Regions from separate parts of the Pedococcus sp. P3_C7 genome, predicted to be linked through region 2. Evidence: riboswitches for the same ligand, from Rfam matches in the RefSeq annotation. Region 2 holds a riboswitch; the other holds the start of a gene.
The links. A riboswitch is a leader RNA that binds a small molecule or an ion and turns the genes downstream of it on or off. The one in region 2 is predicted to bind S-adenosylmethionine.
Positions count from the first base shown of each region.

Region 1: another riboswitch for S-adenosylmethionine. It lies ahead of AC1DS4_RS00505 (aminotransferase class V-fold PLP-dependent enzyme); the one in region 2 lies ahead of AC1DS4_RS18230 (bifunctional o-acetylhomoserine/o-acetylserine sulfhydrylase).

Region 1 is NZ_JBFUHC010000001.1:105,594-111,209, forward strand. It holds gene AC1DS4_RS00500 (ribonuclease J) at 1-1,223, shown strand, start outside; gene AC1DS4_RS00505 (aminotransferase class V-fold PLP-dependent enzyme) at 1,348-2,757, opposite strand; SAM riboswitch class IV at 2,798-2,910, opposite strand; gene AC1DS4_RS00510 (FtsK/SpoIIIE family DNA translocase) at 3,301-5,616, shown strand, end outside.
Region 2 is NZ_JBFUHC010000013.1:150,790-156,405, reverse strand. It holds gene hrpA (ATP-dependent RNA helicase HrpA) at 1-1,310, opposite strand, end outside; gene AC1DS4_RS18235 (hypothetical protein) at 1,342-1,545, opposite strand; gene AC1DS4_RS18230 (bifunctional o-acetylhomoserine/o-acetylserine sulfhydrylase) at 1,624-2,943, opposite strand; SAM riboswitch class IV at 3,101-3,215, opposite strand; gene AC1DS4_RS18225 (hypothetical protein) at 3,288-4,550, opposite strand; gene AC1DS4_RS18220 (hypothetical protein) at 4,547-4,837, opposite strand; gene AC1DS4_RS18215 (nitroreductase family deazaflavin-dependent oxidoreductase) at 4,990-5,448, shown strand; gene AC1DS4_RS18210 (hypothetical protein) at 5,476-5,616, opposite strand, start outside.

The DNA of each region.
Region 1 (5,616 bases), on a different contig from region 2:
ACGCCCTCGCGGTGTTCGTCCGGACACCCGGCGGAACGATCCTGCACACCGGTGACTTCAAGATGGACCAGCTGCCGCTCGACAACCGGCTCACCGACCTGCGCGCGTTCGCGCGGCTGGGGGAGGAGGGCGTCGACCTGTTCATGACGGACTCGACCAACGCCGAGGTGCCCGGCTTCACGACGCCGGAGAAGGACATCGCGCCGGCCATCGACAAGGTCTTCCGCGACGCGGAGCGCCGGATCATCGTGGCCTGCTTCTCCTCGCACGTGCACCGCGTCCAGCAGGTGCTCAACGCCGCCGAGACGGCCGGCCGCAAGGTCGCCATGGTGGGCCGGTCGATGGTGCGCAACATGGGGATCGCCGCCGAGCTGGGGTACCTCCACGTGCCCGACGGCGTGCTCGTCGACGTCAAGAAGCTCGACAAGTTCCCCGACGACAAGGTCGTCCTGATCTGCACGGGGTCGCAGGGCGAGCCGATGGCGGCCCTGTCGCGGATGGCCAACCGTGACCACCGCATCGACGTGGGAGAGGGCGACACGGTCCTGATGGCCTCGTCGCTCATCCCCGGCAACGAGAACGCCGTCTACCGCATCATCAACGGCCTCATGCGGCTCGGTGTCAACGTCGTGCACAAGGGCAACGCCAAGGTGCACGTCTCCGGCCACGCCAGCGCCGGTGAGCTGCTCTACTGCTACAACATCGTCAAGCCCCGCAACGTGATGCCGGTGCACGGCGAGTGGCGACACCTCGTCGCCAACGCCGAGCTCGCGGTCCAGACCGGTGTGCCGCGCGAACAGGTCGTGCTGGCCGAGGACGGCGTGGTCGTCGACCTCGTCGACGGCGTCGCGCGCATCGTCGGGGCGGTCCCGTGCGGCTACGTCTACGTCGACGGGTCCTCGGTGGGTGAGTTCGACGAGGCGCTGCTCAAGGACCGCCGGATCCTGCGTGACGAGGGGTTCATCTCGGTCATCGTCGTGATCGACTCCGCCACGGGCAAGATCGCCGCGGGACCGGAGATCCAGGCCCGGGGTTTCGCCGAGGACGACGAGATCTTCAGCCAGGTGCGGCCCAAGATCGAACAGGCGCTCGCCGAGGCCACCGGCAACGGCGTCACCGACTCCCACCAGCTCGAGCAGGTCATGCGTCGCGCGATCGGTGGCTGGGTCGGCGGCAAGATCCGTCGCCGCCCGATGATCATCCCGGTCGTCATCCAAGCCTAGCCTGCGCCTGCTCCACCCGAGAAGGGCGCGCTTCACCCGAGAACCGTTTCCGGGTGAAGCGCACCTTTATCGGGTCACCCGATAAAGGTGCGGCAGGTGGGGCTCGGGTATGCCGCGGGGGCGGCTACCAGGGGCGCGCGAGGTCGAGCGCGCGCGGGTCGCCGACCGGCAACCACCCCTGCGGTCCGTTGACGTAGTCGGCGCGGGGTCCGTGCTCGGCGAGCTCGGCCACGGCTGACAGCAACCGCTCGACGTGCTCAGCGGTCGTGGCCAGCCCGACACTGGCGCGGACGGCGGTCGTGGACCCCACGGCGTGGGGGTCGTCGAGCAGGGCGTCGACGCACAGGTGCGCACAGAACTTGCCGTCCCGGACCCCGATGCCGTGCTCGGCCGACAGGGCCGCGGACACCAGTGACGAGTCGACCCCGTCGATGGTGAAGGTCGCCACGGCAACGCGCTCGTGGTCCGGGCTGAAGAGGGAGTAGGTCTGCACGCCGTCGATGGCGGCCAGACCGTCGAGCAGACGCTGGCCCAGCGTGCGCTCGTGCTCCTCCACCGCGTCCGCGTGCGCCCGCAGGGCATGGCACGCGGCAGCGAGGGCGATCGCGCCGATGACGTTGGGACTGCCGCCCTCGTGGCGTGCGGCCCCCTTCTGCCACACGACTGCGCGCTCGGTCACGGACTTGGTGGCGCCGCCGCCGGCGAGGTAGGGCGCCGCAGCGTCGAGCCAGTCCGCCCGGCCTGCCAGGACTCCCGTGCCGAACGGTGCGTACAGCTTGTGGCCGGACAGCACGGCGTAGTCGACACCGAGGTCGTCCAGGTCCACGCGGCGGTGGGGGGCGTACTGCGCGGCGTCGAGGACCACCCTCGCGCCCGCCTGGCGGGCGATCGCCGCCAGCTCGCGGACCGGCCAGATCTCTCCCGTGACGTTGGAGGCGCCGGCGAGCACGACCAACCGATGGCGGCCGGGGTGGTCGCGAAGCGCAGTCCGCAGGAGCGCCCTCGCGTCGCTGATGCTGCCGGGGACCGGAAGCCGGTGGGTGCGCTGGTGGGGCCACGGCAGAAGCGCGGCGTGGTGCTCGGACTCGAAGACGAAGACCTGCGTGTGGCGCGGCAGACATCGCGCCAGGAGATTGAACGAGTCGGTGCTGTTGCGGGTGAAGACGACCTCGTCGCCCTCGCGTGCCCCGACGAACGACCGCACCTCGGCCCGCGCCTGCTCGTACCAGGACGAGGTCACCCGGGAGGCCCAGCCATTGCCGCGGTGGACCGAGGAGTAGGTGCGCACCGCCGTGTCGACGGCCTTCTTGACGCTGACCAGCGCCGGCGTGGACGCCGCGTGGTCGAAGTTGGCGTAGTCCACGGCCCCGTCCAGCGTCGGCACGAGCAGCGACTCCGACACGACCGCGGGCAGCGGGCCGACCTCGCCCAGTGACCGGGCATCGGGAACAGGGCGGAGGTGGCTCTGGGTGCGGGCGTGCGCGAGGGGGGCGCTGCGACGGAAGGCTGGTGGCGGGGTGCTCGCGATCGACATGGGTAGAGCTCCTGGTCCGGGTGGGACCCGAGAGCTCCCGAGTCCGCGCTTGCCGGCTGCGGGTGCAGTCGGCCCGGTCGTCACCCGGAGCACCCCACCGCGGAGGAGGGTTGCTGGTCAGCAAGCCGGGGCTGTGCGCTGACACTCATGACCTGTCGTCGAGGGTAGCGGCACGGGTCGAGCGGGATCCAGCACGTGGGCGTGGGTTCCCGCGATCTGAGATGGCGGAAGTCCGTGACCGCCAGGTGGCCGGAGGCAGGGCCGAGCGATCTGGCGGGGCGGGTCGGCATCGCCGTCCCCACGCGACCCTTCCCCCTGTGCGCGCCTGTGCCGACGACCACTGCTGGTCGTCGGCACAGGCCCCGCCAGACGCAAGGCCCAGCGTCCCACCGGGCGTGCGCCCTGGTAAGGGCTACCTGCCCTTCGTACCCGATCGGGGAGGGCAACTCGGCCGTTCGGGCCAGGGCGATCCGGACACATTGCCTGCGGGTGGAACGCGTGTGACGCGTGTGTCCCGTGTGACCTTCGCGTAGCCTGCGGAGCATGGCGACACGTCCGTCCACCCCAGCACGATCAAATGCAGGGTCGCGCTCGTCGGGGAGCCGGGGCACCGCAACACGCCCCGCCAACCGCAAGAGCAGCACACCCCGCAAGTCCCCAGCGCGTGGCAAGGCCAGCGGTGGCGGACTGCCGCTGCCCCTGCGCGCGGTCCGCGGCACCTGGATGGGCATGGCACACGTGGCCGGCGGCGCGGTGCGCCGGGTCGGCACCAGCGCCCGTGAGCTCGAGCCCGAGCACCGACGTGACGGGCTCGGCTTCTTCCTCATCGGACTGTCGATCCTCGTCGCCGCCCGGGAGTGGTGGGCCTTCGAGGGCGCCCTCGGCGACGTCGTGCACGCCGTCGTCGCAGGCACCTTCGGACGCGTCGCCTATGCCGTGCCGCTCGCCCTGCTCTTCCTGGGCATCCGCTTCCTGCGCGCGCCGCAAGAGGACTCGGCCAACTCCCGCCTCGGTGTCGGTCTCGGCGCGCTCGCCTTCGCCGCCTCGGGGTTGGCCCACGTCGCCGCCGACATCCCCACCCCGCCCCAGGGCGCCGACGGGATGCGTGACGGTGGCGGCATCATCGGGTTCCTGGCATCCAGCCCGCTCGAGGCGGCGGTGTCGGTCTACGGCACCGTGCCGATCCTGTTGATGGTGGGCTTCTTCGGCCTCCTGGTGATGACCGCGACGCCCGTGCACATGGTCCCCACCCGCCTCGCCGAGCTGCGCGACCACCTCCTCCACCGGGGGACGGTCGACGCCGGGAAGGACCCGCTCGCCGACGCGGTCGAGGACAAGCCCAGGCGTCGTCGCCGCGTGATCGACCCGGAGGGTCCGCTCGAGGGGGACGAGGCGTTCGAGCAGGCCGCTCTCGTGGCACCCGACGGTCGGCGGTTCCGCCCCGGCGAGAAGCGCCCCACCTCGCCCGGCGTTCTGGCCCCTTCGGCGACTGCCGAAACCACCTCGCCCGCCAAGGGCCCGGCCATCGAGGTCAAGGCCGCCCTCGAGGCGCCCCCGACGACCCCGCTGCCACAGCGAGTCGAGCAGCTCGCGCTCGCCGGCGACATCACCTACACGTTGCCCGACAACGCCATCCTTGAGCCGGGTTCCCCGCACAAGACCCGCAGTGCCGCGAACGACCGCGTGGTCGAGTCGCTGAGCCAGGTGCTCGAGCAGTTCGACATCGATGCCCAGGTCACCGGCTTCAGCCGTGGACCGACGGTCACCCGCTACGAGGTCGAGCTCGGCCGTGGCACCAAGGTCGAGCGCGTCACCGCGCTCTCCAAGAACATCGCGTATGCCGTGGCCTCGGCCGACGTCCGCATCCTGTCGCCGATCCCGGGCAAGTCCGCGATCGGCATCGAGATCCCCAACGCCGACCGCGAGAAGGTCAGCCTCGGCGACGTGCTCCGCAGCCAGGCAGCGCGGGGCAACGAGCACCCGATGGTGATGGGCGTCGGCAAGGACGTCGAGGGCGGCTACGTCATCGCCAACCTCGCCAAGATGCCGCACCTGCTCGTCGCGGGCGCCACCGGCGCGGGCAAGTCCAGCTTCGTCAACTCGATGATCACCTCGATCCTCATGCGGGCCACGCCCGACGAGGTGCGCATGGTCCTGGTCGACCCCAAGCGGGTGGAGCTCACGGCATACGAGGGGATCCCGCACCTCATCACGCCGATCATCACGAACCCCAAGAAGGCCGCCGAGGCGCTCGCCTGGGTGGTGCGTGAGATGGACACGCGCTACGACGACCTCGCGCAGTTCGGTTTCAAGCACATCGACGACTTCAACAAGGCGGTCAAGGCGGGCAAGGTCAAGCCGCTGGCGGGCTCGGAGCGGGTCATCCACCCGTACCCGTACCTGCTGGTCATCGTCGACGAGCTCGCCGACCTGATGATGGTCGCGCCCCGGGACGTCGAGGAGTCGATCGTCCGGATCACGCAGCTGGCACGGGCCGCGGGCATCCACCTGGTGCTGGCGACCCAGCGCCCGTCCGTCGACGTCGTCACCGGCCTCATCAAGGCCAACGTGCCGTCGCGGATGGCGTTCGCGACCTCGTCGCTGGCAGACAGCCGGGTCGTGCTCGACCAGCCCGGTGCCGAGAAGCTGATCGGTCAGGGCGATGCGCTGTTCCTGCCGATGGGCTCCTCCAAGACGATGCGCGTCCAGGGTGCGTGGGTCACCGAGTCCGAGATCCAGCAGGTCGTCAAGCACGTGACCGGCCAGCTCAAGCCCAGCTACCGCGACGACGTCACCGTGGTGGCGGCCAAGAAGCAGGTGGACGACGACATCGGCGACGACCTCGAGCTGCTGCTCCAG
Region 2 (5,616 bases):
ACCTGGCGGGCGTCCGGGGCGTCCACAAAGGGGAAGGCGGTGATGTCGCCGAGGCCCAGCGAGGTCATCTGGAGGATGACGGACGCGAGGCTGGTGCGCTGGATCTCGGGCTCGGTGAACTCCGGTCGCGCCTCGTAGTCCTCCTCGGAGTACAGGCGGATGCAGATGCCGTCGGCGAGGCGCCCACAGCGGCCGGCGCGCTGGTTCGCACTCGCCTGCGAGATCCCCTCGATCGGCAGCCGCTGCACCTTGGTGCGCTGGGAGTACCGCGAGATGCGCGCGGTGCCGGCATCGACGACGTAGCGGATGCCGGGCACAGTGAGCGAGGTCTCGGCCACGTTGGTGGCCAACACGATCCGGCGTCCGGCGGCTCGTCCGAAGACCTTGTGCTGCTCTGCCGCGGACAGGCGCGCGTAGAGCGGGAGCACCTCGGTCTGAGGCAGCTTCATGCTCTCCAGCGCGTCCGCGGTGTCCCGGATCTCGCGCTCCCCGGACAGGAACACGAGGATGTCGTGACCGGTGCCGTCCGCGGCCCGCTCGGTCCACAGCTCCTCGACGGCCTCACACACGCCGGTGACCTGGTCGCGCTCTTCGGCATCGGGCCGCTCAGGGTCGACGAGCGGGCGGTAGCGGACCTCCACCGGGTAGGTGCGACCGGACACCTCGATGATCGGCGCCGGCTCACCACGGGCCGAGAGGAAGTGCTCCGCGAACCGCTGGGGGTCGATCGTCGCCGACGTGATGATGACCTTGAGGTCAGGGCGTCGCGGCAGCAGCTGCTTGAGGTAGCCGAGGATGAAGTCGATGTTGAGCGACCGCTCGTGCGCCTCGTCGATGATGATCGTGTCGTACTTGCGCAGCAACCGGTCTCTCTGCATCTCGTTGAGGAGGATGCCGTCGGTCATCACCTTGACGAGGGTGGAGTCGCTGCTCTGGTCGGTGAATCGCACCTGGTAGCCGATCGCGCCGCCGAGCTCCACCTCGAGCTCCTCGGCGATCCGCTCGGCGACCGAGCGGGCTGCGATGCGTCGCGGCTGGGTGTGCCCGATCAGTCCGGCCTGCCCGCGCCCCACCTCGAGGCAGATCTTGGGCAGCTGGGTGGTCTTGCCCGAGCCCGTCTCACCCGCGACGATGACGACCTGGTGGTCGCGGATCGCGGCGGCGATGTCGTCCTTGCGCGTGACGACCGGCAGGTCCGGCGGGTACTTGAGCTCCGGCACGGGCGGCGGTACGCGCACGGGCCGAGGTGGGCCCGCCCGACGTGGCCGCCGAGACCGGGACCGCTGCTCGGAGGACACGGGCGAAATCATACGGGTGAGCCCCAGCCACCCCTGCGTCTGCTCAGCGCACCAGTGTCGTCAGGTTGCGCGGGTTCGGGAGCTGGTCGGGAGCCAGGATTGCCCCACCGCCTGAGACGGTCACCAGCACGAGGACGACGGCAAGGACCGTCACGACCGCGACGAGCAGAAGCGGTGCGACCTGGTGTGGAAGGTGGACCGTGTGGACGTGCAGGTGGAGCGTCACGGGCCCCGGGTGCGAAGCCATGCCCCAGTATCCCCCCGCGGCCGCCGGCTGACACCTGCATTCGACGTGTTCGGTCGGACGCAGGTGTCAGCAGTCGGCTCAGACGCCCTTGGCCGCGATGAAGCCCTGCTCCAGGTCGGCAACGATGTCGTCGATGTGCTCGATGCCCACGGCGAGGCGCACCAGCCCGGGCGTCACCCCAGCCTTGAGACGATCGCCGTCCGGGCCCTGGGAGTGGGTCGTGGACGCCGGGTGGATCGCGAGCGAGCGCACGTCACCGATGTTGGCGACGTGGCTGTGCAGCACGAGGGACTCGACGAACCGTCGCCCCGCTTCGACGCCGCCGGCGATCTCGAACGCCAGCACCGCCCCAGCACCCCGCGGCGTGTACTTCGTTGCCTTCGCGTACGACTCGTGGTCCGGCAGTGAGGCCCACACGACCTGCTCGACCTGCTCGTGCTGCTGGAGGAACGCCGCCACCTTGTGCGTGTTCTCCAGGTGCCGCTCGATGCGCAGGCTCAGCGTCTCGATGCCCTGGGCGATGAGGAAGGCGTTGAACGGTGCGATCGCGGGACCAAGGTCGCGCAGCAGCTGGACGCGCGCCTTGAGGATGAACGCGAGGTTGGCGCCGAAGGCACTCCCCACGCCGAGGTCCCGCGCGAACACCAGCCCGTGGTAGCTCTCCTCCGGGGTGTTGTAGTTGGGGAACTTGTCGGGGTCGGCCCCGAAGTCGAACGTGCCCCCGTCGACGATCACCCCCGCGATCGACGTGCCGTGACCACCGAGGTACTTGGTCGCCGAGTGCACGACGATGTCGGCTCCCCACTCCAGCGGACGGATGAGGTAGGGCGTCGCGATCGTGTTGTCCACGACGAGCGGCACTCCGGCCTCGTGGGCGACGGCCGCGACGCCCTCGATGTCGAGCACCTCCGACTTCGGGTTGGAGATCGTCTCGCCGAAGAACAGCTTGGTGTTGGGCCGGACGGCGGCCCTCCAGGACTCCAGGTCGTTGGGGTCCTCGACGAAGCCCACCTCGATCCCGAACTTGGGGAGGGTGTGCTTGAGCAGGTTGAAGGTGCCGCCGTACAGGCTCGGGCTCGCCACGACGTGGTCCCCCGCCTCGGCGATGTTGAGGATGGCCAGGGTCTCGGCGGCCTGTCCCGAGGCGACCAGCAGCGCCCCGACCCCGCCCTCGAGCGACGCGACTCGCTGCTCGACAGCGTCCTGGGTCGGGTTCATGATGCGGGTGTAGATGTTGCCGAACTCCTTGAGGGCAAACAGGTTTGCCGCGTGTTCGGTGTCCTTGAAGACGTAGGACGTCGTCTGGTAGATCGGCAGGGCGCGAGCGCCGGTGGCGGCGTCCGGCTCCTGCCCGACGTGGACCTGCCGGGTCTCGAACGACCAGTTGGTGGAGCTCATCTCGGTGTCCTTCACTCTCGTATGCCGCGTGGCACGGATCGGGGGCCCGTCACCGGCGGAGCGGGTGGTCGAGGTGCCTGTGAAGGGGAGGTTCGAGCTCCCGAGGTCCTGTGATCACTGATGCCACCGCCGGAACGGTGCGGGACACGTGGTGGGTCTCCCGCGCTTGCGGACGGCGACTGCGCCGCCCGCCAGGTCTTCACCCGGGGCACCCCACCGCGGAGGAGGGTTGCCGGCCAGCGAGCCGGGGCTTGTCGCTGGCACTCATGACCTGGGCCGAGGCTACGCCGGGGAGGTGAGCGGGCGGCATACCCATCTCTCATGGCGGACGCACGAACGGCGGGTCAGCGAGCGCCGGGACGTGGGTCGGGATCGGGGGTGGTGCCGCGCGCATCGGTGGCGTCGCGGGTCCGCATCGCCAGGTCCCCGTCGTGTCGGGCGTACAGGTCGCGCCCGGTGCCGACGGCCCCCAGACCCGCCGCGGTCGCCTCGGCCGCGAGGCCGGTGACGAACATCGTCCGCGACCGGTCGGGGTCGCGGGTCACCAGGGCGAGGTCGTCGAGCCACTTGTTGCGCACGAGGACGCGTGCACGTCCCGCGACCTGCTCGGCCACCCAGTGCGCCGTCGCGGTCGGCGAGCCCGGCGACCGGGTCGCGCGGAACGTGCGGAACGTGCGGGCGTCGGGCTGGTACTCGGCTCGACCGGCGCGGCGAAGCTCCTCGGCCGTCGCGAGCCGGAGGCGTTGAGCCGTGCCGAAGCGCAGCGAGCGTCGCGCCGTCCTCGTCGGGCTCGCCAGGGCCGCGGGGTTCGTCGCCAGGGCGCCCCGCTTGAGCACGCCGGACGCGGCGCCGGTGACCGACAGGGCGGCGCCCACGCCGATGCGGCCCCAGTCCCCGTCGCCGTAGCCGACCTTGACCGCCACGTCTGCCGTCAGCTGGAGTCCGTCGCACGCCCCGGCGACGACCCCCAGCGCCTTGGACGGCGGCGTAGGAGCCATCGCCACGCCCCCTGCCGCGCTCCCGAGCACGCCGGCCCCACGACTGAGCCCCGTCAGCGAGTCGTACATCCGTGAGTCGTCGAGGCCGTCCTGGACGAGCTGGTGCAGAACCGAGGCGCACCGGCGGTCCGCCTCGGCAAACCGTTGCCAGGCTGCGGCATGGCGGCGTTCGGCGATCTGGACGAGCTCGAGCTGCTCCAGCTCCTTGCGGTGCACGTCCGCGGCGACCGCACGCTGAGTCGGGTCCGCGCTCTCCTGCGCCGTCACCCGCCGGTTGCCCAGGGTGACCGCGAGCTGCCAGGCCTCCGCGTGCGTCGTCACCGCCCAGGAGGCGTCGTGCTGCGCCTCCGCCAGAGCTGCGGCAAGGGGCCGCAGGGCCACCGCGGACACCGCGTAGCGACGCCCCACCGAGACCAGGAGCGAGGCCGCGGTGCGGGACCGAGCGCCGAAGGCGGCGCCGCCCGGCCCCTCCCAGGTCGTCCTGCTCGGGTCGCCGAGGCTTCGCACGGTGCTCGCCAGGGCCAGCAGCAGCTCGCCCTGCCCGGCCAGCCGGTCGGCGAGTGCGCGCACCGTGCCGGGATCACCCGACAGCGGCCTCAGGATCGTCATCCCGGGCCACCGTCGAAGGCGGCGGCGCTCGTGCTCTCGACGTCGGCGTACAGCCGCCCGGCCAGCGCCGTCGCGGCCGCGAGGTCCTCGAGCGCGCGGCCGATCACGTGACGTTGGTGCTCGAAGTCACCCAGCACCGAAGCGAGGGCTCCGGCGCTGTCGCCGGGGCCCAGCGCCCAGGTCTGCTCCGAGCTGCGCACCGCCTGCCAGAGGAGGTCGTCGGCCACCTCCCGCAGGGAAGCGCCCAGCGCCACGATGGTGTCGGAGTTCACCTCGATCCGGGTCATGGGTCCGAGGGTAGGTCGGTCGTGGGACGCCTCCCGGAGTTGTCCACAGCCGCCTGTGCGCCGGATCCTCGGCGCCCGACAGCTCCCACCGAGCCGACCCGCCTGCTCGACCCCTCCACCCGAGATGTGCCGGTTCGTGTTGTGATGGACCCATGAGCATTGTTGGTGAGTACGTCGCCAGCCCCACCGGCTGGGTCCGGACGCAGGTCGAGCAGATCGAGGCCGCCGGGACGACCCGTGCGGTCGCCATCCAGGGTCGACGGGTCGTGATGCTGACCATGCTCGGCCTCTCCGGCAAGGTGCGAAAGGTGCCGTTGATGCGCGTCGAGCACGACGGTGTGTATGCCGCGGTGGCGAGCAAGGGTGGCGCGCCGGAGCACCCCAAGTGGTACGCCAACATCCGCAAGAACCCGGTCCTCGACCTCCAGGACGACGACCGCACGTGGACGGTCCGGGCCCGCGAGCTCGAGGGCGCCGAGCGCGAGGAGTGGTGGCCGCGGTGCGTCGAGGCGTTCCCGCCCTACGCCGACTACCAGGTCAAGACCGACCGGCTGATCCCCGTGTTCGTCCTCGAGCCAGTCGACGAGCCGGTGGACACAGCCACGGACTAGCGGTCGGCCAAGGCCACCGACCAGCTCTCAGCTGGGACGGGTGCGCCGCAACCAGAGCAGGCCGAGCACCGGCAGCACCAGTGGCACGAAGCCGTAGCCGGACCCGAAGTGCGACCACACCGTCTTGTCGGGGAAGGCGTCCGTGGCCAGGTAGGACGCCAGACCCAC